2 regions of the Ureibacillus thermophilus genome follow, and region 2 is predicted to be linked to the other one. Evidence: predicted binding sites of a transcription regulator. Region 2 holds the regulator's gene; the other holds the start of a gene.
What was found. The regulator CtsR, encoded in region 2, represses protease genes until heat stress. The targets are predictions, from matches to a motif close to ATGGTCAATAAAGGTCAAACA.
Positions count from the first base shown of each region.

Region 1: the regulator CtsR is predicted to act here: its motif matches at 12,611-12,631, upstream of DKZ56_RS05875 (ATP-dependent Clp protease ATP-binding subunit).

Region 1 covers NZ_CP036528.1:1,184,713-1,200,341, forward strand. The annotation lists gene DKZ56_RS05805 (ATP-binding cassette domain-containing protein) at 1-600, shown strand, start outside; gene opp4B (oligopeptide ABC transporter permease) at 601-1,563, shown strand; gene DKZ56_RS05815 (ABC transporter permease) at 1,585-2,466, shown strand; gene DKZ56_RS05820 (oligopeptide ABC transporter substrate-binding protein) at 2,498-4,228, shown strand; gene DKZ56_RS05825 (DegV family protein) at 4,482-5,339, opposite strand; gene DKZ56_RS05830 (Cof-type HAD-IIB family hydrolase) at 5,416-6,225, opposite strand; gene DKZ56_RS05835 (serine aminopeptidase domain-containing protein) at 6,333-7,091, shown strand; gene DKZ56_RS05840 (metal-sulfur cluster assembly factor) at 7,176-7,484, shown strand; gene DKZ56_RS05845 (nitrous oxide reductase accessory protein NosL) at 7,748-8,398, shown strand; gene DKZ56_RS05850 (right-handed parallel beta-helix repeat-containing protein) at 8,468-9,751, shown strand; gene DKZ56_RS05855 (nitrous oxide reductase accessory protein NosL) at 9,748-10,203, shown strand; gene DKZ56_RS05860 (ABC transporter permease) at 10,185-11,015, shown strand; gene DKZ56_RS05865 (ABC transporter ATP-binding protein) at 11,012-11,689, shown strand; gene DKZ56_RS05870 (Crp/Fnr family transcriptional regulator) at 11,767-12,462, opposite strand; gene DKZ56_RS05875 (ATP-dependent Clp protease ATP-binding subunit) at 12,651-14,789, shown strand; gene DKZ56_RS05880 (DUF2929 family protein) at 15,070-15,267, opposite strand; gene DKZ56_RS05885 (beta-ketoacyl-ACP synthase III) at 15,457-15,629, shown strand, end outside.
Region 2 covers NZ_CP036528.1:596,806-612,434, forward strand. The annotation lists gene DKZ56_RS15920 (methyl-accepting chemotaxis protein) at 1-651, opposite strand, end outside; partial or broken gene DKZ56_RS15925 (protoglobin domain-containing protein) at 742-1,293, opposite strand; gene DKZ56_RS02855 (hypothetical protein) at 1,431-1,658, shown strand; gene DKZ56_RS02860 (DUF4870 domain-containing protein) at 1,875-2,180, shown strand; gene DKZ56_RS02865 (CtsR family transcriptional regulator) at 2,386-2,850, shown strand; gene DKZ56_RS02870 (UvrB/UvrC motif-containing protein) at 2,865-3,419, shown strand; gene mcsB (protein-arginine kinase McsB) at 3,416-4,510, shown strand; gene DKZ56_RS02880 (ATP-dependent Clp protease ATP-binding subunit) at 4,500-6,938, shown strand; gene radA (DNA repair protein RadA) at 7,063-8,433, shown strand; gene DKZ56_RS02890 (PIN/TRAM domain-containing protein) at 8,636-9,730, shown strand; gene ispD (2-C-methyl-D-erythritol 4-phosphate cytidylyltransferase) at 9,758-10,453, shown strand; gene ispF (2-C-methyl-D-erythritol 2,4-cyclodiphosphate synthase) at 10,651-11,133, shown strand; gene gltX (glutamate--tRNA ligase) at 11,303-12,763, shown strand; T-box leader at 12,772-12,986, shown strand; gene cysS (cysteine--tRNA ligase) at 13,117-14,520, shown strand; gene DKZ56_RS02915 (Mini-ribonuclease 3) at 14,522-14,935, shown strand; gene rlmB (23S rRNA (guanosine(2251)-2'-O)-methyltransferase RlmB) at 14,932-15,629, shown strand, end outside.

The DNA.
Region 1 (15,629 bases), 590 kb from region 2:
GAACCGATTCGGAATTTTTTAAATTTAACGCCGCATGAAGAACGGAAAAAGATTGATGAACTCCTTGAAATCGTCGGATTGCCGAGCGAATCGAAAGAGAAATACCCCCACGAATTTTCAGGAGGGCAAAAACAGCGGATTAATATTGCAAGAGCCCTTGCCACCAATCCAAAGCTAATCATTGCCGATGAGCCGGTTTCCGCCCTTGATTTGTCCGTACAGGCGCAAGTGCTTAACTTCATGAAGGATGTACAAAAGAAATTTGGATTAACGTATTTATTCATTTCCCACGATTTAGGCGTTGTAAAGCATATGTGCGACTATATTTACATCATGTATAAAGGAAGATTTGTAGAGTGCGGTACGAAGAAAGATATTTACGAAAATCCGAAACATCTTTATACGAAGCGACTTCTTGCATCCATTCCATCGCTAATACCGGTTGGGAGAGAAAAGCGAAAGCAGGCAAGGCAAGAGTTTGAAAAAGTATATGAACAGCATATTCATAAAGCCTTTGATGAAAATGGACGAGTGTTTGATTTAATTCCGATTTCCAACACCCATTATGTTTCGGCGGCGAGCGCAAAGGAGGTCGTGTAAATGTGGAAAACGATTGTGCGGCGTTTGCTCCTGATGATTCCTCAGTTAATGGCCCTAAGCATCATCGTGTTTGTGATGGCGAAGATGATGCCGGGGGACCCGTTTACAGGCATGATTACGCCGGAAACAGACCCTGAGCGGATAGAAGAGTTAAAAGAAGAGTTGGGATTAAATGATCCGCTGCCAGTGCAGTATGTCCAATGGGTGAAAAATGCGCTGAAAGGGGATTTTGGCATGAGCTATACCTTTCAGCGGGATGTGGCTTCCTTGATTGGGGAGCGGGCGATGAACACTTTTTGGCTGTCTTTTGTCAGCGTTATTTTGTTGTATTTGATTGCCATACCATTAGGGATTTTGGCGGGGCGATACCAACAATCGAGGTTGGATAAATTCATTGTGTTTTATAGCTTCATCACCTATGCCATTCCAACCTTTGTGCTTTCCTTATTGTTTTTATATATTTTCGGCTATACATTGCAATGGTTTCCAACAGGAGGCAGCGTTGATGTGGAAGTTGAACCAGGAACTATCCAATACATATGGAACCGATTTTACCACATCCTCCTTCCAGCCATTACCTATGCCATTTTAGGTACGACCGGAGTCATCCAATATTTGCGTTCGGAAATCATTGATGCGAAAACGATGGATTATGTAAGAACCGCCAAAAGTAAAGGCGTTCCGATGAGAAAAATTTATACGAAGCACATTTTTCGAAACTCCTTTATTCCGATTGCGGCTTTTTTAGGATTTACCATTACCGGTCTTCTTGGCGGGTCGATTTTTATTGAAACGATTTTCGGCTATCCCGGAATGGGACAATTGTTTGTTCAATCCATTGCCTCAAGGGATTACAGCGTGATTTGTGCTTTAGTCATGTTATATGGGTTTTTGACGTTGCTTGGAAGCCTTCTTTCAGACATTATTTTAAGCATTGTGGATCCTCGCATTCGCATTGAATAGAGAAGAGAGGATGGTGGAACAATGAGACGTAAGAAGAAAAGATACCGCAAAAAAGGCCGCAATGTGGTGTTCCGCGAATTTCAAAAGGATAAAATCGCCATGGTTTCCCTCATATTATTAGTAATTTTTATTTTCTTTGTTTTTATCGCTTCTCTTTTCATCGACCAAGAAGCATTGATGCGCATTAATTTATATGACCGCTATAGTCCGCCGGGGGAAAAGTATATACTTGGCGCAGACCAGGGGGGCAAAGATATTTTAGGACAATTAATTATCGGCGCGAGAAACTCCATTCTCATCGCTCTTGCCATTACCCTTTTGACCAGCTTGATTGGCATTGTGGTAGGGCTCATTTGCGGCTATTTCGGTGGATGGGTTGATCATATCATCATGAGAATCATTGATTTTTTCGTTACAATCCCATCGCTATTGTTCATTATTGTTTTTGTAACCCTTGTGCCGAAATATACAGTCACTTCTTTCATATTGACTATGAGCCTCTTTTTATGGACAGGAACGGCGCGTCTTGTTCGGTCCAAGGCTTTGTCTGAAAGCAAAAGGGATTATGTGAGCGCATCGAAAACTCTTGGTACAAGCGATTTTGTCATCATTCGGCGGGAAGTTGCGCCGAATTTAAGTTCCTTATTAATTGTCGAAATGACGTTGAATTTTGCAGGCAATGTCGGAATTGAAACGGGCTTGTCTTACTTAGGATTTGGACTGCCGCCAACGACTTCTTCATTGGGAACTTTGGTAAGTTACGCAAACAATCCAGCTGTATTGCAGCAGTATTGGTGGGTATGGCTTCCGGCATCTTTATTGATTTTATTTATGATGTTGGCCATCAATTATATCGGCCAAGCATTAAGAAGATCTGTAGATGTGAAGCAGCGGTTAGGTTAATGAAATATCGACAGCATCAAGGGAGGACATCATGAGACGAATACTTTTACTTTGCTTTGCAATCGTATTGATGACAGCACTGACTGGTTCAAATGTTTATTCCAAAAATGTGATGCTGCCAACATCTGTCACAAACGAAGGAACACCCATCAAAGGAGGCATTTTAAAAGTAGGAATTGTAAAAGACGAGCCTTTCCAGGGGGTGTTTTTGGCGGAACTTTATGAAAACCGATACGACGCGGCAATTATGAGTTATGCTTCTAATTCCATTTTTGAAATGGATGGGGATTTTTTAATTAATGATGAAGGCATTGCATCAATGGATGTGGACCAAAAGGAGAATAAGGTGACCATTACCATCCGGAAAGGTGTGCGATGGTCCGATGGAGAGCCGCTGAAAATAGAAGATTTAATTTTGCCTTATGAAATCATTGCCCATCCGGATTATACGGGCGTCCGCTACGATACGGAATTTAGAAATATCATCGGGGTGGAAGAATATCATGAAGGAAAAGCCGATACCATCTCCGGCATCCGAAAAATCGATGACCACACTTTGGAAATCCGATTCAAAAAGTTGTCGCCTGCGATATTTTCCGGCGGTGATGGATTATGGACTTATGCGGCGCCAAGTCATCAGCTGAAAGGCATTCCTGTTAAGAAGTTGATAGAATCTGACGCCGTGCGAAAAAATCCTGTGACATTGGGGCCTTTTAAATTCCATAAAATTGTTCCCGGCGAATCGGTGCAGTTTGTGAAAAATCCATACTATTGGAAAGGCGAACCGAAGTTGGACGGCGTATTTGTGGAAGTCGTTCCATCCAGCTCTGTGTCTGTTGCCATTGGCTCAGGAAAGTATGATATCGTTACAGGATTCAGTGCAACGAAATGGCCGGAAATCCAAAAGTATGACAATATTGATATTTTAGGACGTCCTGAATTATATTACTCTTATTTAGGATTCAAGCTGGGAAAATGGGATCCGAAAACTCGGGAAGTAGTGACGGATTTAAATTCGACGCCAGTGGGAGACCAAGCTTTAAGGCAGGCGATGGGGTACGCATTAGATGTGGAAGCGGTATGCGAAGTGCTCTTTTTCAATTTCCGGCAAAGAGCCAATTCTTTAATTCCACCAGCCTTTAAAACTTATCACGATGCAAGTGTTAAAGGATATACTTATGATCCGGAAAAAGCAAAGAAAATTTTAGATAAGGCCGGCTATATTGACATTGATGGAGATGGATTTAGGGAAGATCCAAAGGGAAATAAACTGGAAATTAAATTTGCTACAATGGCTGGCGATACGATACAAGATGAAATTGCCGCCTATTATTTGCAAAACTGGCGCGATGTGGGGTTAAATGTCACGCTGACGAACGGAAGACCGATTGAAGTTAATGCTTTTTATGACAAGGTGGAGGCAGATGATCCGGATATTCATGTTTTTATGGCTGCATGGGGAACAGGAACAAACCCTTCGCCTTCAGGGCTGTATGGAAAATCGGATGCCTTTAACTTTAGCCGTTATACTTCGAAGTTTTTAGAGGAAACGATTCAAAAAATTGATTCTCCGGAAGCCTTTGACCAATCCTACCGAGCGGAGCAGTTCCGCATTTGGCAGCAATACATGGCGGAAAAAGCGCCGGTGATTCCTCTTCAATTCAGCTATGAAATCGTTCCGGTAAATAAACGGGTGAAATATTACAGCATCGATTATGAAAATCCGGTCGAATTGCATGAAATTGAGTTGTTGGAAAAATAGGTGATATGTTCATAAAAACTGTCGATATTGTCACAAAACTAGGTAATATGTTCACAAAAAATGTCAATATTGACATAAATACCGAGAAAAAAGTGTTGATTTCCTGTAAATTAAAAAATTTTAAAGAGGTTGGGACAAATCTAAAAAAACATCATTTTCTCTTTGGAGAAAATGATGTTTTTTTGATATGTTATCAAAACTTTTTCAACTGGCCCTTTAATTTTTTGTTTATGTCCCAGCCCCTTTTAAATTTTTATTCTTTATAATCTTGATCCGTAAAGAAAATGGCTAATGTGCCTGGGCCGGAATGGGAGCCTATAACGGCGCCTACCATCGTTACATCAAAACCTTTTGGATGAAGTTTAGCTTCAATTAACTTTTTCAATTCTTCTACCGTTTCTAAGTCATCCCCATGGGAGATGCCGACAATTTTATTTGAAAAATCTCCGCCTCGTTCAGCCATCATTTCGACCATTCGGGCAAGAGCTTTCTTTCTTCCTCTTACTTTTTCAAGAGGAATGAGTTTTCCATCTTCCACGTGCAAAATTGGTTTAATGCTCATCAGTCCGCCGAAAAATGCGCTGGATTTGGAAATTCGTCCGCCTCTTGCTAAATAATCAAGATTTTCAACAGTGAAAATATGCTGCATATGGTTTGCATAGTTTTCCACTTTTTCTGCAAGTTCATCAAAAGGCACGCCAGCATCTCTTAATTCCACAGCTTTTTTTACCACTAGCCCTTGTCCAAGGGATGCGCATTTTGTATCAATAATGTTTAATTTAAAATCAGGATATTTTTCCCGCAGCTGCTCGGCAATCATGACCGCTGTGTTATAAGTGCCTGAAAGTTGGGAAGAAAAGCTGATATAAATCCCTTCTTCGCCTTCTTTTGCGTATTTTTCAAATGTATTGTAAAAATCTTCTGGCGATACTTGGGATGTTTTAGGTGCTGCTCCTTTTCTCATTTCATCATAAAATTCTTTTAAATCGACGCCAATGATGTCTGGATATTCCTGATTATTTAGATGGACTCTTAAAGGGAATAAAACCACATCATGCTCATCAAAAAATTTTTTTGGCAAATCGCTACCGCTATCTGTAAATAGTATCATTTTGCTCTCCTTTCCATCTTACCCTTCACAAAATTTGGTAAGAAGGGTGTGTCTTGATGATGGAATCAAATCCTCATTATGTTAATTTTAATCGTTCTATTAAGAAATTGGCAATGCCGTCTTCATTATTTGTTCCGGTTACTTCATTGGCGATGCTTTTTAATTCTTGGATGCCATTGCCCATCGCGACCCCAATGCCTGCATAATCAATCATTTCTAAATCGTTGTCTTCATCTCCAAAGGCGATGATGCGCTCCCTTGGAATTCCCAAGTATTTCGCAATTAGTGAAACGCCGATAGCTTTGTTCAATCCTTTTCTCACCACTTCAATAATGTTGAAAGGTGCACCCCAGCGCCGATGTTCAATGAGTTCCGCATGTACTTCCTGCAAATGCTGACGAATCAAGGGCACGTTCGTTTCAGCGGCATGAATCAATAAGCTCGTCGGATTTTCATTTAAGTTTCCACGCAAATTCCCGATAGTTACTTTTGGGTTTCCCATTTTAAATATATCCATCATTCGTTGGTCTTCCACATGAATATACACATCATCAATCACTTCTGCAATTAAGTTTTTGTATTGATATTTATCAACAGAGTCAATAACATTGTGCACCACTTTCATATCAATGGGGGTGTGAATGACTTGCCAAGAAGGATTTTTCGGGTGATGTATATAAGCTCCGTTGAAGTTTACAATCGGAGTCGTTAAATCTAATTCCTGATAATAAAGATTGCTTGCCCGGAATGGTCTTCCAGTGGCAATCATCACATGATGACCGGCTTCTTTCGCTTTCATCAATGTTTGTTTTGTTTTTGGAGAGATGGTCTGATTATCTGTCAGTAAAGTACCATCCAAGTCCAATACAATTAAATGTTGTTTCATCGAAAGTCCCCTTTCTGTTTTTACGATTTTATCGCGGCCTTTTGAATTCGTCAAAATTTATCATTTTTGGTAACATTACTAAAGATAGGTTTGAAGGAGTGAGGTTAATGATAGTAGATGATGAACGTTGGCAAGATATTCCCTTAATTCATGTTTATACGGAAGAAATGAATGAGCGTTCACCTGTACTTATATTTTTACACGGATTTTCCAGTGCAAAGGAGCACAATTTGCATTATGCCTATCAATTAGCGAAAAAAGGCGTTCGTGTCATTTTGCCGGATGCAAAGCTTCACGGCGATCGAGCCGATCATTGTTCCGAAGAGAAATTGAATTTGAAATTTTGGGATATTGTTGTGAATTCTATACATGAGCTTGGCAAGTTATACGATGAAATCCAGCTGCGTTTTCAGCCAGAGAAAATAGGTGTTGCCGGAACAAGCATGGGCGGAATTACTACTTGCGGCTGTTTGAAGAAATATGATTGGATTGATGCGGCTGGCGTTTGCATGGGGGCGCCTGGATACAGTGCCTTCGCGGAGTATCAAATTCAACAATTTGAACAAGCGGGTATTCCACTTCCTTTATCCGATGAGCAAATCGAACAAATACATAATGTTCTTTTTGAATATGATATAACAAAAACGCCAGAACGATTAAACAATCGACCTGTAATTTTTTGGCATGGAAAAAAAGATACAACCGTTCCAATGGACAATGCATTACATTTTTACGAAACAACACGTCCATACTATGTACATCCGGAACGTTTGCAATTTATGATCGATGAAACACAAGGGCATAAGGTGAATCGGGCTGGTATGCTTGCGGTGACGGATTTCCTTGCAAGGCATTTAAAAGACTAAATTTTTGTAATTTTATTTATTGTGTAGTATCATGGTTGAGAATAGTTATCGTTTTCGAAATGGAAGGAGCGATGAATGATGGCAATGGATGCTGATTTGAAGGAAAATATTCTTGGTGCTTTAGAAAACGTGATTGACCCTGAATTGGGGATAGATATAGTGAATTTAGGTTTAGTTTATGATGTGGACATGGATGAAGAAGGGGTTTGCAAAATTACAATGACCTTGACTTCCCTTGGTTGTCCACTTGGTCCGGTTATCGTGGATCAAATTAAAACAGTGCTAAGTGAATTGCCAGAAATCAAAGATGTGGATGTCAATATTGTATGGAATCCACCTTGGAATAAAGATATGATGTCCCGTTATGCAAAAATGGCATTAGGAATTCGCTAATGTAATGATTAAAATATGGATGGACTCATATAATTGGGATAAAATAATTAGTCCAAATTAGGCATTTCCGATACTCCCTCATTTTAATGGAGCGAATTGGTAAAACAAAAGAGTTTTGCCGATTCGCTTTTTTTGTGCTGTTACAAAATGGCCATTAGAATTTTTCATATTTTTAACATTCTCTTTCATCTTTTTTCACAACTTCTTTGTATAGTAGAAACCGTAGAGCTGATACTAGTAAAACTACGGAAGGAGAAAAATGAATGAAGAAATTTTTGACACTCGTCATGCTGCTAGCCATGTTCACATTAGCTGCTTGTGGACAATCGGACCAATCTTCCAATAATGAAGAATCAAAAAATACAACTCAAGAAGAAACAAGCACTGAACAACAAAATAAAAAAGACACAACAACAGCAGAAGTATCCAAACCTGATCCACGATTACAAGAGCCAACCGAACATACAGTTTGCGAAATGTGCAATATGAAAGTTTATGAAGCGACTGATGAATTAGGAAAATTTACTGGCCAAGCCATTAAAGAAGATGGTTCCATCGCTTTCTATGATGATATTGGCTGTTTATTGAATGCTGAACTTGCCCACAATGAAAAAAATCAAAAATATGTGCGTGATTATAATACATTGGAATGGGTGCTTGTAGATGATGCAACAATCGTTAAAACCGATTTAAAATCACCTATGAACTGGGGCTATGTATTCTTTAAAAACAAAGAAGATGCAGAAAAATTTATTGCTGAAAATAGCAGCTACAAAATTGTGGAACTAGATGTTGTGAAACAGGAAGCAAAAGAAAGACGTGAAGCGAAGTTGAAAAAACAGGCAGAACAGCAGCAGCAACAACAAAATGGAAATATGGATAGTATGTCCCATGAAGGACACAGCCATTCATAAAATATACAAGGTTAGGCCGTCTAAAGCGATTTTAGACGGCCCAATCCCATTTGAAAGTAGATGATCAAAATGCGTACTATGATTAGCTGCCTGTCTTTTCTTCTTTTCTGTTTGGCATATGTACATGAAGCGGAGGCAAAGGCCGATTTGCAATCCATCCTTGAGCATCAGGAAGAGGGAGCGACAATTTATATTCCGGCTGGTATATATGAAGGAAATTTTACTATCAGCAAGGAAGCAACCATTATAGGAGATGGAAAAGTGGTCTTAAAACCTAAAAATCCAAAAGAACCTGTTCTCACGATTGCGGAAGCTAAACATGTCTACCTTCAAAATGTACAAATAAATGCACCGGGAACAGGAATGATGATTAAAGATTCTCATCATGTTCAGCTTTCCAATCTTTCAATGAGTTCCGTTGAGAGCGGTGTGGAAATCTATCAATCCCAACATATCAGCATTGAAGAGATTTCGGTAACCGGAAATGATCGGCATTTTGCCAATAAAGGAAACGGCATTGCCGTCTTTAACAGTTCTGACATTTTCGTTAAAAACAATAAAATTGATAAAGTGCAAGATGGTATTTACATTGAAAATGTTCAAAGGATTACAGTTGTTGGAAATGAGGTAGAAAACAGCCGATATGGAACCCATTTTATGTACAGCAAAGATGCGGAAGCCTATGGAAACCAATTCCGAAAAAATGTAACGGGCTTTATGGTCATGATGACGGAAAATGTGGACTTTTCCAACAACGCAATTTCTTACCAAAATGGATTTAATGGGACGGGCATTACTTTATATGAAGTAAAAAATATTCATATTCAAAACCATGCCGTTTCAGGAAATCGGGTTGCAATCTCTATTCAAAAGTCTACAGGAGCGAATATTACCAACAATCGGTTTCAAATGAATCAAACGGCGATTGAAGCGGTTCAGTCAGATACGAATCTAGTAATGAAAAACGTCTTTGTTGGAAATTTAGTGAATGTCCGTTCCGATGTGAAGGGCATTCAGTTAAAGGAAAATTATTTTGATGATTATTCAGGAATTGATCTTAACGATGACGGCATTGGAGACGAATCCTATGCAGCATTGCAAAGCTTTGGCCAGTGGATGGTTAGAAAGCCGGTTTATCAATATTATGTGGAATCACCAAGCGTCGTCTTATTAAATCAAATCGACCAACAAACGAATAAAACGGCTAAGCAATTACTGGTCGATGAAACGCCGGCAACCAACTTTGAAAAAGACCATGCAGTTCATTTTCAATTGCATTGGCCGCAGCTCGTCGTTGGTTGGATATTAATGATTGGCTGCATCATGATTTGGAGAAGGAGTGTCATTGTATGAAATGGAAAATAATTGCGTTCACTATATTCATGTGTTTTTTACTCGTTGGTTGCACCGAACAAGCTTATGAACCGAAAGAAATGAATAAAGAGACGGATATTTGTAAAGTATGCAATATGGGGATTGCCTTTGAAGATTATGCCGGACAGCTTATTTATAAAAACGGCGATTATGAAGTGTTCGATGATTTAGGATGTTTAGTGGAGTTTTTGAAGGATGTCGATGAATCGGATGTGGGTGCCGCTTTTATTAAAAGTGCAGATGGAGAAGAATGGCTATCAGTTGAAGAGGCGACGTATGTGTATTCAAAAGATTACTGGACGCCAATGAACTATGGAGTGCTTGCTTTCCCTTCAAAAGATGCTGCGGAACAATATATGAAAGAACATGGGGAAGGCGAAGTATTATCCTATGAACAACTAGATGATTTTCAATGGGGAATTCATCACTGATGCTTGGGAAACTGATTATACTAGAATGGAAACAAATGCTCCGCAGCAGATGGATGCAGCTTGTGGCTATTCTATTCATCTTTGTTTTTGTTTCCATCGTCATGATACAGCAATTAGCTTTGCCGGATATTGAAGGTTTTACAAGGCAAACGGCTTCTTTTTTGAATTTGCTCTTATTTTTATTGCCGCTCTTTACCTTGACCATTGGTGGAATGAGCGTGGCCGGCGATGTAGAATCCGGATGGTTTTCTTTGTTAAGAACTTATCCGATGAAAATTTGGCAATATGTGTTTGGGAAGTTTTTTGCCCTTGTTTGTTCGTTTATTTTTATCGTGCTTTTAGCGCTTGGGGTCGTTTTTGCATTGGGAGGATTATTTGGCAGCGTCAAAGTGCCCTATGAATTTTTGGTGATTGCTTTCTGTTTAATATTGATTTTTTCAGCAATAGCCATCATGCTTGGAAGTTTAGCCAAAAATCGATTACATAGTTTAGCGATTTCCCTTGTTGTATGGGCATTGCTGTTGTTGCTTCTTTCGTATTTAATAATGGCGATTGGCACGGTTGTTCCCGGCCATGTGCTGCAAAAATTGACGATTATGATGCTGCATATAAACCCTGTTGATTGGCTTCGTTTTGGTTATTTCCTGCTTTCTGGCCAAACTACTGTGCTTGGACCAACCTATTATGATTTAATTTCTTTTTATGAATCTATTGCTGGCATCGCGGTGTTCACTGCATTGTCTTTGCTATGGATAATTGTTCCGTTAATCTTTGCCGCAATCAAATTAAAGAAATTAGGTGTTCAAGAATGATTGTAGAAGCAAGAAATATAAAGAAGATTTATAAAAATAATCGGGGACTTCATGAAGCGGATTTTACGATTAGAAAAGGGCGCATTGTTGCTCTGGCAGGCGGCAACGGGGCAGGGAAAAGCACGCTTATCCGTTTGTTGACAAAGCAAGAAAAGCCAACAAGCGGGGAGTTTATTTGGCATCAGGATGGACTTGTCCGATATATGCCCGATGATGTGGATTTTCCTTCTACATTGACCGCAGAAGAAGTGTTAGGATTGCTTGCTTCATTAAAAAAAGTAGACCGGTCTTTGCAAGATGAAATATTAAAGCAAGTCGGACTGTATGAAGTAAAAAAGCAGAAAGTGTCTTCCTTTTCAAAGGGAATGCGGCAGCGATTAAATTTAGCCCAAAGCCTGATTGGGGGAAACGGTTTAATTATCATGGATGAGCCGACAAATGGACTGGATCCTTATTGGATTTCCCGACTAAAAGAAATCATGATGGAAGAAAGGAATCGGGGAGCGACGGTGTTGTTTTCGACCCATATGCTCGCTTTTGCGGAACAATTGGCCGATGACGTGCTGATTTTACATGAAGGAAGAATCATTGCAGCAGGAGAGGTGGAACAATTATTGGTGGAAAGCCGCTGCCATCATTTAGAAGAACTTTGGCTGCAGAAAATTGAACTGTGAGTTATCGCCATCAAAAAACATACTAAAAAGAGCGAATTGGAATTTCTTCATCCAATCGCTCTTTTTGAATTTTCAGATTAATCGATGCGGCAAATCGTTAGCGGACAGTCTTCGCAGCAAATTTCCTTTTTCAAATAATCTAAATCATGGATGGTAATGATGCTTTTTTCAAAGGATATAATCCCTTGTTTTTTCAGGTCATTGAGCATCCGATTGACCATTTCACGGCTTGTGGAACATAGGTTGGCAAGATCCGTATTCGTTAAATTAATATTGATATGAATATCGTTATTGTCATCCAATTTTCCATACGTATTGGCAAGCCGAATTAACGTGGAATAAAGGGCGCCTTTTTTGCCATGCAGCACTATATCCCGCAAAATGCTTTGGGTTTTCATATGTTCTGTTTGAAGCCATCGAATATATTCAATCATCAATGTTGGCTGCTCCGTTAATAACATTTCTAAATTATCTTTTTTTATAGATAACAGCTCGGTATTGATAAGAGCTTTGGCAGACATGGTATGAATGACTGGAGACCCAAAAACCGCGCATTCTCCAATCAATGAGTTCGGACCGCAAATTCTTAGGGTTAATTCTTTTCCGTTTTCCGTCTCTTTATTGATTTGTACAGAGCCTTTTAAAATAAGGTAGAGCTCATTGGCATTTTCGCCTTCCTGGAAAATATGATTGCCTTTTTCGACTTTCACTTGCAAGCCATGTTTTTCAAATAAAGTCTGGAAATTCATCGGAACCTTTTCGATTAAGACCATTTAAACATCACATCCTTATAACTGATGTATAGGTTCCATGAAAACGAACATAAAACCTATATATATATTACCACATTTCACTCATGCAAATATTGAAAATTTTGAGAGCAATTATTTGCAATTATTGGTTATTAAAATTATAATCAATTTAGTCAAAAAAGGTCAAACTGTTTCAAAGAGGTGGTTGTATGCAGTTGCAACAGGAAGATAATCGCAGTGCTTTAGAAAAATACGGTCGCAACTTAAATGAAGAAGTGAAAAAAGGAAAAATTGATCCTGTCATTGGACGCGATGAAGAAATTCGAAATGTGATCCGTATTTTATCCCGAAAAACAAAAAACAATCCAGTGTTGATTGGAGAGCCTGGCGTCGGAAAAACTGCCATTGTGGAAGGGCTTGCGCAGCGAATTGTCCGGAAAGATGTGCCGGAAGGACTGAAAGACTGCATAATTTGGGAATTGGATATGAGTTCTTTAATTGCAGGGGCCAGCTTCCGAGGACAATTTGAGGAACGGTTGAAAAGCGTATTAAAAGAAATTCGTGAATCCGAAGGGCGCATGATTTTATTCATCGATGAAATTCATACAATTGTTGGAGCTGGACGGGCAGAAGGTTCAATGGATGCAGGGAATATTTTAAAACCGATGCTTGCTCGAGGAGAATTGCACTGCATTGGAGCAACAACGCTGGATGAATATCGAAAATATATTGAAAAAGATCCAGCTTTAGAACGAAGATTTCAACAAGTCATGGTGAGAGAACCTTCTGTGGAAGATACGATTTCCATTTTGCGTGGATTGAAAGAGCGTTTTGAATTGCATCATGGAGTCAGAATCCACGACCGTGCGATCATTGCAGCTGCTCAGCTGTCCAATCGCTATATTACAGACCGCTTTTTGCCGGATAAAGCCATTGATTTAATTGATGAAGCTTGTGCCATGATTCGTACGGAAATTGATTCCATGCCACAAGAATTGGACGATGTGACGCGCCGGGTTATGCAGCTGGAAATTGAAGAACAAGCTTTAGTGAAAGAAACGGATGAAGCGAGCAAAAAACGGTTGGAAGCTTTGAGGGAAGAATTGCAAGCGTTAAAAGAAGAGCAAAAAGAGCTCCAAAAGAAATGGACTTTTGAAAAAGAAGGCTTAGAGCAATTGCAAAGAAAACGGGAATTGCTCGATGAATACCGCCGTGAGTTGGAAGATGCAGAAAGCAAGTATGATTTGAATAAAGCAGCTGAACTTCGCCACGGTAAAATTCCAGCCATAGAAAAAGAAATTAAACAATTGGAAGAAACGTTGTCAACTGCTTCTGAAAACCGCATTTTGAGAGAAGAAGTGACGGCGGATGAAATTGCAGCTATCGTTTCTCGTTGGACAGGAATTCCTGTGACAAAATTAATGGAAGGCGAACGGGAAAAATTATTGCGTTTAAAAGATACGCTTCATGAAAGAGTTGTTGGCCAAGATGAAGCGGTCAAACTTGTAACAGAAGCGGTATGGCGCGCCCGTACCGGCATGAAAGACCCAAATCGCCCAATTGGTTCATTCATTTTCTTAGGTCCGACAGGCGTAGGGAAAACTGAGCTGGCCAAAGCGTTGGCAGCGCAGCTATTTGATTCAGAAGATCACTTTATCCGAATTGATATGAGCGAATATATGGAAAAACATAGCGTATCAAGACTTGTCGGAGCTCCTCCGGGATATATTGGCTATGAAGAAGGCGGTCAGTTAACGGAAGCGGTTCGCCGCAATCCATATGCTGTTGTCTTGTTGGATGAAATTGAAAAAGCTCATCCGGATGTGGCAAACATTTTACTTCAAATTTTAGATGATGGACGGATTACCGACAGCCAAGGACGGCTTGTGAACTTTACAAATACGGTCATCATTATGACTTCAAATATTGGTTCGCAATATTTATTAGAAGCTGGTTCCCACTTTGATGAAGAAGTAGAAAATGTTGTCATGGTTGAACTTCGCAAACACTTTAAGCCGGAATTGTTAAACCGCATTGATGATATTATTTTATTCCATGCGTTGACGGATGAACATTTCAATGCGATTGCTTGGAAATATATTAAACAATTGCAAGAGAGGGTGGCGGAAAATGAAATCACCCTCATTGTGGATGATGAAGTGGTGGATTGGATTGTGGAAAACGGCGTCGATCCGCAATTTGGGGCTAGACCGTTGAAACGGTTTGTGCAACGCCATGTGGAAACGGCAGTGGCCAAGGAACTTTTGAAAGGGGAAATCCTTCCAGGCAAAACAATGAGAGTTTCATTAAAAGATGGAAAATTGGTCGTTGGTAAAGCTTCAGCTTGAGTTGATTTCGGATCAGCCGTTTTTTTGGATGATGTGCTAATATTTTGGCAATTTTAACGATTAAAGTTCATAAAGAAATAAAAAAAGGGCTGTTCAGAAAGTCGAACACTTTCGGAAACAGCCCTACTTCTTATGGTAATATTCTCTTAAAAACTTTCCCTGCGGAGGTTACAAAACGCGCCTCCTTGTCGCCATTTAACTGCGGCAAAACTCTATAAAGCCGCAAAGGGGGCGTTTTGAAATGACTTTTCAGACACCCCTTTTTTACAATGTATAAGGATTAATGTTCTTCTTTAAGATCTTTTGGAGATTCGCTAGGGATAAGTGCAGCGATAATCCAAACGAGAATCATGAAGATTACAGCGATTACTAAAGCAGTTGTAAGATCGAAAGTTGTTACTCCTAAAATGGAACCAACTACGTAGCTCAACATGGAAATTAACATAATTCCCCAAATGAATGACATAATATATTGCATCTCGTTTCACCTCTATTGCTCTTTAATAACTAGTATATACCTTGTTCATCTTAATAATCATATCATAGTCTGTCAACAATAAACAATAAACTTTTCGTGAACCAAATTTTATATTGTGAAAAATAAAATTATGGTCTATAATTAAGACCAACTACTAATTGCAAGTATAAAATTGGGGGTTAAATGACCATGAATGCTGGAATTCTCGGTTTAGGTAAATATGTTCCGGAGAAAATTGTCACGAATTTGGATTTAGAAAAAATTTTAGATACGAGTGATGAATGGATTCGCACTCGGACTGGAATTCAAGAAAGAAGAATTGCCCGCGAAGATGAGCATTCTTCGGATATGGCTTATGAAGC
Region 2 (15,629 bases):
TTCGATTAACGTATCAGAAGATTTAGCAATCAAGTTAGTGCTTTCTACTAAATGGGAAATATTGTTTGAAATTTGCTCGATGTCTTTGAACGTAGAAGCGTATTGATTGCGGATTTCAGACACTTTCTTTGCAATTTGTTCAAACGATTCTGCTAAGTTGCCTTGAGTTTCAACGCTTAATTTCACTTGTTCATCCACGTTATTTACGCTGGATGTCATGTCTGAAATATTCGCTTCCATTTCTTTAATTAATGTAGACACATCTTGTACAGCATTTTTTGTTTCTTCTGCGAGTTTTCGAACTTCTTCAGCTACAACAGCAAAGCCTTTTCCGTGTTCACCCGCGCGCGCTGCTTCGATGGAGGCGTTAAGAGCAAGCAAGTTTGTCTGGTCGGCAATACCTGTAACTAAATTGACAATCTCGGAAATTTTCTGAGAAGAAGAGCGTAGATTCATCATGGACTCTTCTAATAAATTAACGCTTTTTAAAATCGTATTCATTAAATCTGTTTGTTTTGCTAATTGGGCTTTACCCTGATTGGATTTTTCTTCTGTATCCGCTACATAATCCAAACCTTGTGATGTGGATGTAGCAATGTTATGAGATTGTTCTGAAATGAATTGGATGGATGTAATAGTATCCTGATTCATATGATTCAGTTCTTCTGCAATTTGTTGAAGGGATGCAATTAAAGATTGTTTGATTTGCTCATCTTCTCTGCGAACTCGTTCCTGCTCTCTTTCGTATGCTTCAATCACCAGTTGCTGCTCAAAATTAATCACTTTTGCGAAGGCATTGACCGCAAGCAATGCGTCTTCTTTTGAAATATTCTGTTCTTTAATAATTTCTGAAAAAGAGGTTACTAAAGATTGGAATGATGACAAATACCATTTGGATAAAAGGCTAGTACGGATATGTGCAAGAGCAATTCTTTTTCGATTTTCTATATAATGTTTATCAATTTTCGCATCAAAAATATCCTGTAGATGTTTTGAAAGTGTAACTTTTAACCGATCCATATTGGAATGTTTGTTGATTAAATCGACTAAATCTTGATTTAGCGAAATGTTATCGTAAAAAGCTTGCACCATTTTTGGAATATCATTTTCAATGATCGGTTTTAGTTGACGCAAGATGGCCAAATCATTTTTTGTCAGATGAATGATGTTCATTTGTTTCGCTATAACAGGATCATGTGAAACATCAATCAACACCTCTTGGACATATTGATTTACATCAAAAAACGGTTTTGAAATAGATTTGTTATTCTTGCTTAATCGCACAAATCTCATATGTATACCTCACTTAAAAATTATTAATATGAAATTCATTTTTCTATGTAATCAAATTCCTAAAATTGTATTTTCAACCTATACGTTGTAAAATATCATTAGTTTTATTGAATTTAAAGAAAAGGATGTTTGCGAACATGAATCAACGGAGGCTTGCGTATGTCATTGTTTCAATGGTGACGGTAGCTGTTTTTTCAATGCTCATGTTAAATAATATGTTTGAAGAAGTTCCTAAAAATCATAAGATTTTAATTGTCATCAGCGCTACGCTTTTTTCAGGCTTTTTAGCCCGAGCCCTTTTCCCAACTGAACATCCTGATGAGGTAGACTCAAAAAATTTAAAAGAAAATAATAAAAAAGATTAAATAAAAGCTGCTCATTTGAGCAGTTTTTTTCTTTTTTTCACATAATAGCATATAACGCAGGACCTTCTAAAGATTTTTTTGTCTATGAATTGATAAATATGGGAAAAATACGAAAATAAAAGGAAAAATTTTTTCAGGAATTTGAAACTATTCAAAGAGCCATTCGTAAAAATATATAACAAGATATTAATAAATTTAAACGGGAGTTGAAAATAGATGGAAGAAAAGTGGGCAAAAGTTATTATTCACGCAAGTGCATTTTTTGCTCCGGTTTTAGTGCCAATATTATTTTTTCTAATTAGCCAAGAGGAGACAATCAAACGTCTTTCTATCCAAGCGTTACTATTCCAATTTGTCATGTGGGTGTTAATCGGTATTTCGACAGTACTTAGTTTTGTATTAATCGGTATTCCGTTCTTAATCATTTTCGGCATTATGACTTTGGTTGTACCGATTATCGGAATTTTCAATGCGCTTCGAGAAAATGAATGGAACTATCCGATTGTAGGACGATGGGTGTAAACAGCAATTATTTCCAATTACTGTATAGTATTTTGATGAATTGAATAGATTAAATAAAAATCGGCAAACGTAATGTTAATTGCGTCTTGTCGATTTTTTTCCCCCTCCATTTTGTCAAGGGTTTTTATTTGCAAATATAAAAAAATGGACATATAATAAAGTCAAAGAAAGTCAAAGTCAAAAAGCGAGGTGAATTGACATGAATATGAAAAATATTTCCGATTTGATTGAAGGGTATTTAAAACGGATTATCGAATTAGATGATAAAGGACATATTGAAATCAAACGTAGCGAATTAGCCGACAAATTCCAATGCGTTCCCTCGCAAATAAATTATGTCATCAATACACGATTCACGGTGGAAAAAGGCTATCTTGTTGAAAGTAAACGAGGTGGCGGTGGATATATTCGAATTTTTCGTGTGAAGCCGAGCTCAAAAGTGGAGTTGATCGATCATTTAATTAAGCAAATCGAAAATGGCGCCACTCAAAATATGGCGGAAGATATCATATATCGATTGCTGGAAGAAGGAGTAATCATGGAAAAGGAAGCAAGGTTAATGCTCGCAGCCGTTAACCGTGATACGCTGAAGCTTCAACTACCAACTCGCGATGAACTAAGGTCGGCCATTTTAAAAGCGATGTTACTAACTTTAAAATATGAAAAATGATGAGGTGGTAGGTTATGCTTTGTGAACACTGTAAGCAACGGGAAGCAACGGTAACTGTTACACAAATCATCAATGGTCATAAAAGCGAAAAACATTATTGTGAAGTATGTGCAGCCCAGTTTCATCCTTTCAACTTTGAATTTCATAAAGAAGAACCTTTTCCGATTCATCAATTACTTTCCAACTGGTTTGGCATGCCGCTTTTGAAAAATGATGTGCAAGAAAGACCTGTTCAGCCCTCCGTTCAAACGACTGCATGCCCAGCTTGCGGATTTACATTTCGTAAATTTTTAAATGAGGGGAAATTAGGCTGTCCTCAATGCTATGAAACTTTCAGGGAAAAACTTCCGCAAGTGCTTGAAAAAATTCAGGCAGGAACGAAACATACAGGCAAAAGACCTGGGCAAAAAGCGGATAACAATCGCCTCTTGAAAAAACAAATTGAGCATGCCCGTGAACAAATGCAATTAGCCATTCAAGATGAGCGATTTGAAGATGCAGCGAGATTCCGAGATGAAATCAAAGAACTGGAACGTAAGCTTGAAATGGGAGGTGTGGATACACCATGAACCTAGACTATTTCTTAAAAGCAGAAGCACCAAGCTGGATGGGGGATGGAGGTTCGGAAGATGACATTGTCATTTCCACCCGCGTTCGGTTGGCAAGAAATTTAGAAGGTTTTCGGTTTCCATTGATTTTTACTGATGAGGAAGCGAAAACTATCGACCAAATGGTGGCGCAAGCCTTTTATCAATTAAACGATGAAAAACATAATTTTTCCCATTTTACGATTCAGGAAATGCCTGCGTTAAAACGGCAAGTACTTGTAGAGAAACATCTAATTAGCCCGATGCTTGCAGGAAAAGAAAAGTTCGCATCAGTGATTATCTCGCAAGATGAAGCCATCAGTGTCATGGTCAATGAAGAAGACCATTTAAGAATTCAATGTTTAGCCCCTGGCCTTAAATTAGTCGAAACTTATGAAATGGCGAATAAATTAGATAGCCAGTTGGAAAAACTTTTACCGTTTGCTTTCCATAACGATTTCGGCTATTTAACGAGCTGTCCGACAAATGTAGGTACCGGTTTAAGAGCCTCTGTTATGATGCATTTGCCTGGGCTTTCAATGACAAAACAAATCAAAGCTTTAACGCAAATGCTCGCTCGCTTCGGCATGGTGGTGAGAGGCATTTACGGTGAAGGCAGCGAAAACTTAGGAAATATGTATCAAATTTCAAATCAAGTCACTCTTGGAAAATCTGAAGATGAAATTATCGATGATTTACAAGAAGTCGTGATGCAAATTATCGAACAAGAACGAAAAGCAAGACAAGCGCTTTTAGCCCAATCAGCCATTGCTTTGGAAGACCGCATCCACCGGGCTTACGGTACATTGAAACATGCGCGGATTATGACGAGCGAAGAAGCGGCTACTTGTTTATCCAATGTTCGATTAGGTGTCGATTTGGGAATCATTCAAGATGTTCCAAAGCATATTTTGAATGAGTGTACAATTCTTATTCAACCTGGATTTGTACAACAATATGCAGGCACTACATTAGAACCGGCTGAACGGGATGTATTCCGAGCAAAATTAATACGGGAAAAATTAAATAATGGAAAATTAAAACGAAAAGGAGAGGAAAAATATGATGTTTAATCGATTTACTCAACGCGCTCAAAAAGTGTTGCAGTTGGCACAAGAAGAAGCGATTCGTTGGAAACATGAATCCATCGGCACAGAACACATCCTGCTTGGGCTTATTCGAGAAGGCGGAGGTATCGCCGCAAAAGCCTTAGAAGCAATTGATGTAACGCCAGAAATGATTGAACGAGGCATTGAAGAATTAGTAGGAAAAGGAACAAAAGACGTAGGACCAATTGTACACTATACACCTAGAGCGAAAAAAGTTATTGAACTAGCCGTTGATGAATCGCGGAAATTAGGCCACGCTTACATCGGTACAGAACACATTTTGCTTGCGTTAATTCGAGAAGGCGAGGGTGTTGCAGCGCGCGTGCTTGCAAATGCTGGTGTAAGCCTCAATAAAGCTCGCCAACAAGTGTTATTGCTCCTTGGAAGCAACGATGTTTCCCAAAACTCAAATCCTGCGCAAACAGTTAGCACACCAACCCTTGACAGTTTGGCAAGGGATTTAACAGCCATTGCCCGTGAAGGCGGACTTGACCCAGTGATTGGACGCAGCAAAGAAATCACACGGGTTATTGAGGTTCTTTCCCGCCGTACAAAAAACAACCCAGTGTTGATTGGGGAACCGGGTGTAGGTAAAACGGCTATTGCAGAAGGCCTTGCGCAACAAATCGTGAACAACGAAGTACCTGAGACTTTGCGCGATAAACGTGTCATGACTCTTGATATGGGTACAGTTGTTGCAGGTACAAAATACCGCGGTGAATTTGAAGACCGTTTGAAAAAAGTGATGGATGAAATTCGCCAAGCCGGCAACATCATCTTGTTCATCGATGAGCTTCATACATTGATTGGTGCTGGTGGTGCAGAAGGTGCCATTGATGCTTCCAATATTTTAAAACCAGCTCTTGCCCGCGGAGAATTGCAATGCATCGGTGCCACAACATTGGATGAATATCGCAAATATATCGAGAAAGACGCAGCATTAGAACGTCGATTCCAACCAATTCAAGTGGATGAACCGACAGTGGAAGAAACAATCCAAATTATCAAAGGATTGCGTGATCGCTATGAAGCTCATCATCGCGTAAAAATTACAGATGAAGCCATTGAAGCGGCAGCTAAACTTTCTGACCGTTACATTTCCGACCGCTTCTTGCCTGACAAAGCGATCGACTTGATTGATGAAGCTGGTTCTAAAGTGCGTTTACGTTCCTTTACAATGCCTCCAAACTTAAAAGAACTTGAAGATAAATTAGAAAATGTGCGCAATGAGAAAAACGCAGCTGTGTCAAGCCAAGAATTTGAAAAAGCAGCCGCATTGCGCGACACAGAACAAAAAATTAAAGAAGAACTTGAGCAATTGAAAAAATCTTGGAAAGAAAAACAAGGAAAAGAAGAATCCAAAGTAACCGTTGAAGATATTGCCGAAGTCGTTTCCATGTGGACAGGAATTCCAGTGAACAAAATCGCTCAAGAAGAGTCCGAAAAATTGCTTCACTTGGAAGAAGAATTGCATAAACGTGTTGTCGGCCAACATGAAGCAGTGGAAGCAATCTCAAGAGCTATTCGCCGCGCCCGCGCTGGACTGAAAGATCCAAAACGACCAATTGGTACATTTATCTTCTTAGGTCCAACTGGCGTAGGTAAAACAGAATTGGCAAAAGCATTAGCAGAAGTTATGTTCGGCGATGAAGATGCGATGATCCGCATTGATATGTCCGAATATATGGAAAAACACTCCACTTCCCGCTTAGTTGGTTCACCTCCTGGATATGTAGGATTTGAAGAAGGCGGCCAATTAACGGAAAAAGTTCGCCGTAAACCATACTCTGTTGTGCTTTTAGATGAAATTGAAAAAGCGCATCCAGATGTATTCAACATCTTATTGCAAGTGCTTGATGACGGCCGCTTGACTGATTCAAAAGGACGCACAGTGGATTTCCGCAACACAGTTGTCATCATGACATCCAACATTGGTGCGGAAGCGTTAAAATATCAAAAAAACCTAGGATTTGGCGTAGGAGAAAAAGACAGCAAATATAAAGATATGAAATCTACTATGATGGACGAATTGAAAAAAGCCTTCCGTCCAGAATTCTTAAACCGAATTGATGAAATTATCGTCTTCAAACCATTAGAAAAAGAAGAATTGAAACAAATCGTATCCTTGATGGCAAAATCTTTAGTGAAACGCTTAAAAGATCAAGATATCGATTTGGAATTAACAGATGCGGCTTTAGAGAAAATCGCCGAAGAAGGCTACGATCCGCAATACGGCGCCCGCCCAATCCGAAGAGCTTTACAGAAAAATGTAGAGGACCGTTTATCCGAAGAATTATTGAAAGGCACGATTTCGAAAAACGGCAAAGTTGTCTTTGACTACGTGGATGGCGAGTTTGTTGTAAGAGAAAAAAATACGGTTGAAAATGCATAAAATTTTCATACATGAAGCTGTCCGCAAGTCAATACTAGTTGGCTTGCGGTACAGCTTATTTTAATTCAAGATAGAGCGAGCATATTGATTTAGTTATCGATTAAAAAATTTTGAGGAGGCACTAATGGTAAAAAAGAAAACAAAATTCTGCTGTCAAAGCTGCGGCTATGAATCGCCGAAATGGTTGGGGAGATGCCCTGGATGTGGGGAGTGGAACACCTTTGTAGAAGAAATAGAAGTCGTTTCAAAATCCCGTGGGGTGTTTCAACATTCAGAAGCAAAAAGCCAAAAAGCCGTTCCAATTGTCAGTATTGAAACGCAGGAAGAACAACGAGTTGAAACGAGCATGGTGGAGTTGAACCGGGTGCTTGGCGGCGGCATTGTGCCAGGTTCACTTGTACTTATAGGCGGAGACCCAGGGATTGGGAAATCGACACTTCTTATGCAGTTATCTGCGGATTTGTCCAACAGGGGGCATCGCGTGCTTTACGTCTCTGGGGAAGAATCATTGAAGCAAACAAGACTAAGGGCATCAAGACTCGGCGTTCAATCTAAAGAACTATTCATCTATGCGGAAACGGATTTAGAACTAATTCGTCATAGTATTGAAGAAGTAAAGCCCCAGTTTATCATCGTCGATTCCATTCAAACGGTGCATCATCCGGAAGTGACAAGCGCTCCCGGCAGCGTGTCGCAAGTGAGGGAATGTACTGCTGAACTGATGCGGATTGCCAAAACGAAAGGCATTGCCACATTTCTTGTGGGGCATGTGACGAAAGAAGGGCAAATTGCAGGGCCTCGTATTTTAGAGCATATGGTGGATACGGTTCTCTACTTTGAGGGAGAAAGACACCACACCTATCGTATTTTAAGAAGCCATAAAAACCGATTTGGCTCTACCAATGAAATTGCGATTTTTGAGATGATTCATTCAGGGCTTAAAGAAGTGTTAAATCCTTCTGAACTATTTTTAGAGGAACGTTCTCAAGGGGCTGCCGGTTCAACGGTTGTAGCTTCCATGGAAGGAACCAGACCTATTTTAGTGGAAATTCAATCATTGGTGACACCTACTAGTTTTAACTATCCAAAACGAATGGCAACGGGAGTAGACCAAAACCGGGTTCAGCTATTGATGGCGGTGTTGGAAAAAAGAATGGGAATGCTTTTGCAAGCCCAAGATGCTTATGTGAAAGTGGCGGGCGGCGTAAAATTGGATGAGCCGGCCATTGACTTAGCCATTTTGACATCTATTGTTTCCAGCTACAAAAATGCACCTGTCAATGTAACGGATGTATTTATTGGGGAAGTAGGTCTTACAGGGGAAGTTCGACGTGTCTCCCGCATCGAGCAAAGGGTTTATGAAGCGGCAAGACTCGGGTTTAAGCGCGTATTTATTCCTGCTTCAAACGTAGGCGGATGGGAATATCCAAAAGAAATAGAAGTGATTGGCGTTCAAACGATTAACGAAGCATTGAAGCTTTGTTTTAGTCGTTAAGAAGAATGCCCATTATTTGAGAACAATGGGCATTTTTTCACGAAAATTTGGGAAAAGTAAAGATAAAAATAAATTAATTTTTTATGAACAAAAAGGAAAAAAGTCCAAATTACGCATGGAAGAGGGCTGCAAATCGCAAAGGATTCATGAACGATGTATAATTATTAATAAGATAATATATCAAAAAAAAGGAGGTGGCCACATATTGAAAAGGGTTATTCAAATTGCTTTTCTGTTTATTGGAGGGGCATTGGGGTTTGTCTTTTTACCGCCATTATATGAAATTATTAATTTATCATCCAGTCCTTGGTTAAATAATCCATATACATCTGTAGCAATCGGAGCAATATTGCTGTTTCTTCTATCGTTTTCTTTATCAGATTATTGTGTAAGACTCATCAATTGGATGGAAGATGTGCTTTTTAAAATTCCAGCAGCGGACTTATTCTTTGGTACTCTAGGATTAATTGTCGGTTTAATTGTAGCATATTTTGTAGGGTTTGCTATTGAGCGGATTAATATTCCCATCATCACGGACTTCTTGCCGATTATTTTATCAATTATACTGGGCTATTTAGGATTTAGAGTCGGCTTTAAAAAGAGGGAAGAACTTTCTCAAATCTTTTCAAAATCTGGCGTAGGTTCAAAAAAGAAGCCTGGAGATAATGGCCAATCAGCTCCCCAAGAAAAAACGCTATATAAACTGTTGGATACTAGCGTTATTATTGACGGCCGCATCGCAGATATTGCAACGACAGGATTTATTGAAGGGGTTTTAGTTGTGCCGCAATTTGTATTGACAGAATTGCAGCATATTGCCGACTCCAGCGATTCCTTGAAACGCACCCGTGGCCGAAGGGGTCTGGATATGTTAAAAAGATTGCAGGACGGGAAATCTGTCAAAGTCATGATTTCAGAAGAAGATTTTGACGATGTTCAAGAAGTTGATTTAAAATTGGTTCGGCTTGCGAAAAAGATGGGCGCCAAAATTTTAACTAACGATTTTAATTTAAATAAAGTATGTGAACTTCACCATGTGCAAGTGTTAAATATCAATGAGCTTGCCAATGCGGTGAAGCCGGTTGTGATTCCAGGAGAAGATATGCAGGTTGTTGTCATTAAAGACGGCAAGGAACAAAATCAAGGTGTTGCTTATTTAGACGATGGTACAATGATTGTAATTGAAGGCGGCCGCAATTACATCGGTCAAGCGATTACGGTTACCGTCACAAGCGTATTGCAAACTTCTGCGGGACGTATGATTTTTGCAAAACCGAAAGATGAACAAGTCGCATAAAACGCAGCAAATGTAGGAGTTGAGTCTGTGGATTACGAAGTAGTGTTGCCTGCTGCCGGAAGTGGAAAACGCATGGGGGCAGGAACAAATAAATTATTTTTGTCTTTAGCCGATAAACCAATTCTGATTCATACCCTTGAAGTCTTTGAAAAGGATTCAAAGTGTACAGGAATTTATTTGGCGGTGAAGCCGGAAGAAAGAGAATATATCCAACGTTTATTAAACGAATATAACATTACAAAGGTAAAGGGTTTACCAAATGGTGGGAAGGAGCGTCAACATTCTGTTCACGCTTGTTTAAAAGTGATGAAAGATGTGGATATCGTTCTTGTCCATGATGCGGCAAGGCCCTTTATTCTTCAATCCGTTATTGATCGGTTGGTGGAGACGGCTTATGAAAAAGGCGCTGCCATCGCAGGCGTCCGTGCAAAAGATACAATGAAAAAAGTGCGTGAAGGCATCATTGTGGAAACAGTGGAGCGGGAGGATTTATGGGCGATTCAAACGCCGCAAGCTTTTCGTTTTGAATTGTTGCGCCAAGCGGAAGATCTAGCAGAAAAAGTCGGGTTTTTAGGAACCGACGAAGCGATGCTGGTGGAACGCCTTGGCCACGAAATCCATATTGTAGAAAGCAGTTATGAAAATATAAAAATTACTACGAAAGAAGATTTAATCTTTGGCGAAGCAATATTAAAAAATCGACAGTTGAAAACTGAAAGGTAGCCTCACCAATCAACTTGATTAGTGGGGCTTTTTCTTGTTTGACTTTACCTAAATAGAATTTTTGTGAAAAAGGCTTACAATCCATTCAAATGGGAAATATGTTAATATATGAATTGGTCATTTGCAATAGATTACAGTAAAGGATGGTGAATGCTGCATTATAGGCTAAATTAGTCTTCAGAAGATGCAGCTAGTATATGTTTCGGGTTGGACAAGGATTTGACGTTCATGCTTTTCAAGAAGGGCGTCCGCTGATTATTGGCGGAATTGAAATACCTCATACTAAAGGGCTTTTAGGACATTCCGATGCAGATGTATTATTGCATGCAATCACCGATGCAGCCCTTGGAGCGATTGGCGAAGGAGATATCGGCCGCCATTTTCCAGATACGGATCCGCAGTATAAGGATGCAGACTCCGCAAAATTATTAGAATATATTTGGAACATCGTAGAAGAAAAAGGCTATGTTCTTGGAAATGTAGATTGTACCATTATGGCCCAAAAACCAAAAATGGCTCCCTATATTGAACAAATGAAAAATCGTATTGCACAATTGTTGCATGCAGAACCATCCCAAGTGAATGTGAAAGCGACGACTACTGAAAAATTGGGATTTGTTGGACGAGAAGAAGGAATCGCAGCATTAGCGACCATATTATTAATAAAAAAACCATCTTGAGTGATGTAGCCATTTCCTTTTCGAAATGACAAAATTTATTCCCTTTCATAAACTTTTCAATGCTGCGCTGTAGTGGTAAAATGTACAAAAGTCAAGGGGAGCATGGAAAATCGCAGGATTTAAGGAAGAAATAAAGTTTTTTTATTGTAAAACTTAGGAGGAAATGATGATGGCAAAAAAAGTTCGTGTTCGGTATGCACCAAGTCCTACCGGTCATTTACATATCGGTGGAGCACGTACGGCATTGTTTAACTATTTATTCGCAAAACATTATGATGGAACATTTGTTGTCCGCATTGAAGATACAGATTTAGAGCGCAATATTGAAGGAGGGGAAGCATCCCAGCTTGATAATTTGCGCTGGCTGGGAATCATTCCGGATGAATCCCCTGAAATCGGCGGGCCTTATGCGCCATATCGCCAAACAGAAAGATTAGAGATTTATAAAAAACACGCAGAAGAACTATTAGAACGCGGTTTAGCTTATAAATGCTTCTGTACGCCGGAAGAATTGGAAGCTTCAAGGGAAGCCCAAAGAGCAAAAGGCGTGGCTGCTCCTGTTTATGATGGAAAATGTCGCCACTTAACAAAAGAAGAAATTGCAGAAAAAGAAGCGCAAGGAATTCCTTATACAATCCGCTTCAAAGTTCCTGAAAATGTCACTTATAAATTTAATGATATGGTGCGCGGAGAAGTTGTATTTGAATCAAAAGATATCGGCGATTGGGTAATCATGAAAGCCAATGGCATCCCTACTTATAACTTTGCGGTGGTGCTTGATGACCATTATATGGATATCACTCACGTATTCCGCGGAGAAGAGCATTTATCCAATACACCAAAACAAATGATGATTTTCGATGCGTTCGGCTGGGAATATCCTGAGTTCGGCCATTTGACAATCATTGTGAACGAAAATCACAAAAAATTATCAAAACGCGATGAATCCATTATCCAATTCGTTTCCCAATATAAAGAACTCGGCTATTTGCCGGAAGCCATGTTCAACTTCTTTGCATTGCTCGGCTGGTCTCCAGAAGGGGAAGAAGAAATCTTTACAAAAGAAGAACTCATCAAAATTTTCGATGAAAAACGTTTATCCAAATCACCATCCATGTTTGACCGGAATAAATTAACATGGATGAACAATCAATACATTAAAAAATTATCTTTAGAGGAAGTAGTCGAACTTTCATTGCCTCACTTGCAAAAAGCCGGTCTGTTTCCTGAAGAATTAAATGAAGAACAAAAAGAATGGGCAACGAAATTGATTAGCTTGTACCACAATCAAATGAGCTATGGTGCAGAAATTGTGGAACTATCTAGCCTATTCTTTAAAGATGAAGTGGAATATGACGAGGAAGCAAAAGAAGTGTTGGCATGGGAGCATGTAAAAGATGTCATTTCAGCCTTTAAACGTCAGTTGGAAGCGTTAGAAACATTCGATGCTCCTTCCATTAAAGCATCGATGAAAGAAGTGCAAAAAGAAACTGGCTATAAAGGGAAAAACTTATTTATGCCAATCCGTGTGGCGACAACAGGCCAAACGCACGGTCCAGATTTAGCTAATACGATTGAGTTGGTAGGAAAAGAAAAAGTGTTAGCCCGTTTAGAAAAGTTCGTAAACTAATTGCATATGGAAAAGCGTTGAAAAGGAGAAGTACGTAAAATATGTTTGACAGAGAGGGTCACCATTGGCTGAAAGTGACCTAAACCTCTATTTTACGGAAATGCACCTTTGAGCGCTTTGCTGAAAGAAAGTAGGCAAGTCGGCAAGTCGCCGTTATCGACAAACGAGGGGAAAGCATGATGCTTTCAATCAGAGTGGAACCGCGCAAAAGAGCGTCTCTGTCATAGAAATATGATGGGGGCGTTTTTTTATTAAGTTATTGACTTCTTTTATAAAAAAGATGGTAATTTAGTTATAGATGAACATTGTCCGGAAAAATGAAAAGATTGGAATTTTGTAAAGGAGAGACTGCTATGGTAATTCAGATTTACAACACGCTGACAAGAAAGAAAGAGCCTTTTGTTCCTCTTGAAGAAGGAAAAGTAAAAATGTACGTATGCGGACCAACTGTTTATAACTATATACACATTGGAAATGCCCGTCCGGCGATTGTATATGATACAGTTCGCAGATATTTGCAATATAAAGGCTATGAAGTAAAATACGTATCAAACTTTACAGATGTGGACGACAAAATAATTAAAGCGGCCAATGAGTTGGGAGAAGAGGTTTTTGAACTTACGGAACGCTTCATCAATGCCTATTTTGAAGATATTACGGCTCTCGGATGCAAGAAAGCGGATGTGCATCCTAGAGTAACGGAGCATATGAATGATATTATTGAGTTTATTCAAGTCTTGGTGGATAAAGGATATGCTTACGAATCTCAAGGGGATGTCTATTTCCGCACGCGCAAATTTGAGGAATATGGAAAGCTCAGCCATCAATCTATTGATGACTTGAAAGTGGGCGCCCGCATTGAACCGGGTGAAAAGAAAGAAGACCCGCTGGATTTTGCCCTCTGGAAAGCGGCAAAACCGGGGGAAATCTATTGGGAGAGTCCTTGGGGAAAAGGGCGGCCTGGTTGGCATATTGAATGCTCTGTGATGGCTCGAACTCATTTAGGAGATACTATTGATATCCATGCTGGAGGGCAAGATTTAACATTCCCTCACCACGAAAATGAAATTGCCCAATCCGAAAGTTATACTGGAAAACCTTTTGCCCGTTATTGGATGCATAATGGATATATTAATATCGATAATGAAAAAATGTCTAAATCATTAGGAAATTTTGTATTAGTCCATGACATTATCCAAAAAATCGATCCGCAAGTGTTAAGATTTTTCATGCTATCTGTACATTATCGCCATCCAATCAATTTCTCTCAAGAATTGATTGAATCGGCTCGAAGCGGATTAGAGCGTTTGCGCACAGCTTATTCGAACTTGGAGCATCGCTTAAATTCGGCTACAAATCTTGCGGAACAAAGTGAAGAGTATTTGCAAAAAATTGATGAGTTAAAAAAAGAATTTGAAAGAGAAATGGACGATGATTTCAATACAGCAAATGCCATTTCCGTTTTATTTGAGCTGGCGCGAATTGCTAATACGTATGTAAACCAAGCTAATACCGATGAAAAAGTATTAAAAGCATTTATTGAAACTTTTGATGTGCTAAGTGGCGTATTAGGAATTAACTTAGCGCAAAAGAAAGAAATTTTGGATGAAGAAATTGAAAAATTGATTGAAGAGCGGAACATTGCACGAAAGAATCGTGATTTCAAACGGGCAGATGAAATTCGAGATCAACTATTGAAAATGAATATAATTTTGGAAGATACACGTCAAGGTACCCGTTGGAAACGAGGTTCATAATATGACCCAACTTGTAGATGTCAATCAAATGAATGCACTTGCCTTAGCTTATATGGGAGATGCGGTGTTGGAACTGCACATCAGAGAACATTTGCTTTTGAGCGGCCGCATGAAGCCAAATACGCTGCACCATGAGGCAACTAAATATGTTTCTGCCAAAGCTCAATCTATGATTGTCCGTCGCATGATAGAAGAACAGTTTTTAACGGATGAAGAACTGGCGATTTTTAGAAGGGGCCGCAATGCAAAATCCGGCACTGTCCCGAAAAATACGGATGTGATAACTTATCGCAACAGCTCTGGATTTGAAGCAATTCTAGGTTCTCTATATTTGACGAAGCAATATGAGCGCGTCAACAAAATTATTGATTACGCAATACAAATCGTTGAAGAAGAGAAAGGAGGCGCGAAATGAGCGAGAATGGAGAAATCATTGCTGGAAAGAACCCGGTGTTGGAAGCCCTTCGTTCAGGGCGGGAAATCAATAAAATTTGGATTAGCGAAGGCGTGAAAAAATCTGGGATTAAAGAATTGCTAGATTTAGCTCGTGAACGCGGAGTATTTATACAATATGTGCCAAAGAAAAAAATTGACCAGTTAACAAACGCTAATCATCAAGGGATTGCCGCTTCTGTGGCTGCTTATAAATATGCGGAGCTGGCTGACTTGTTTCAGGTGGCGAAAGAAAGAAAGGAAGATCCGTTTTTCATCATTTTAGATGAATTAGAAGATCCGCATAATTTAGGTTCTATTATCAGAACTGCTGATGCGATTGGCGTTCATGGTATAATTATACCCAAGAGACGTTCTGTAGGTCTTACTGCAACGGTAGCGAAAGCATCTACCGGGGCAATTGAGCATGTTCCTGTTTGCCGGGTGAACAATTTGGCTCAAACGGTAGATGAATTAAAAGAAAGAGGCCTTTGGATTGCGGGGACAGATGCAAAAGGCAGCATTGATTATCGAAAAATGGATGCTGCCTTGCCTTTAGCAATCATTATCGGAAGCGAAGGGAAAGGTATGAGCCGTCTACTGAAGGAAAAATGCGATTTTCTCTATTCTTTGCCAATGGTTGGACACGTCAATTCATTGAATGCTTCTGTTGCAGC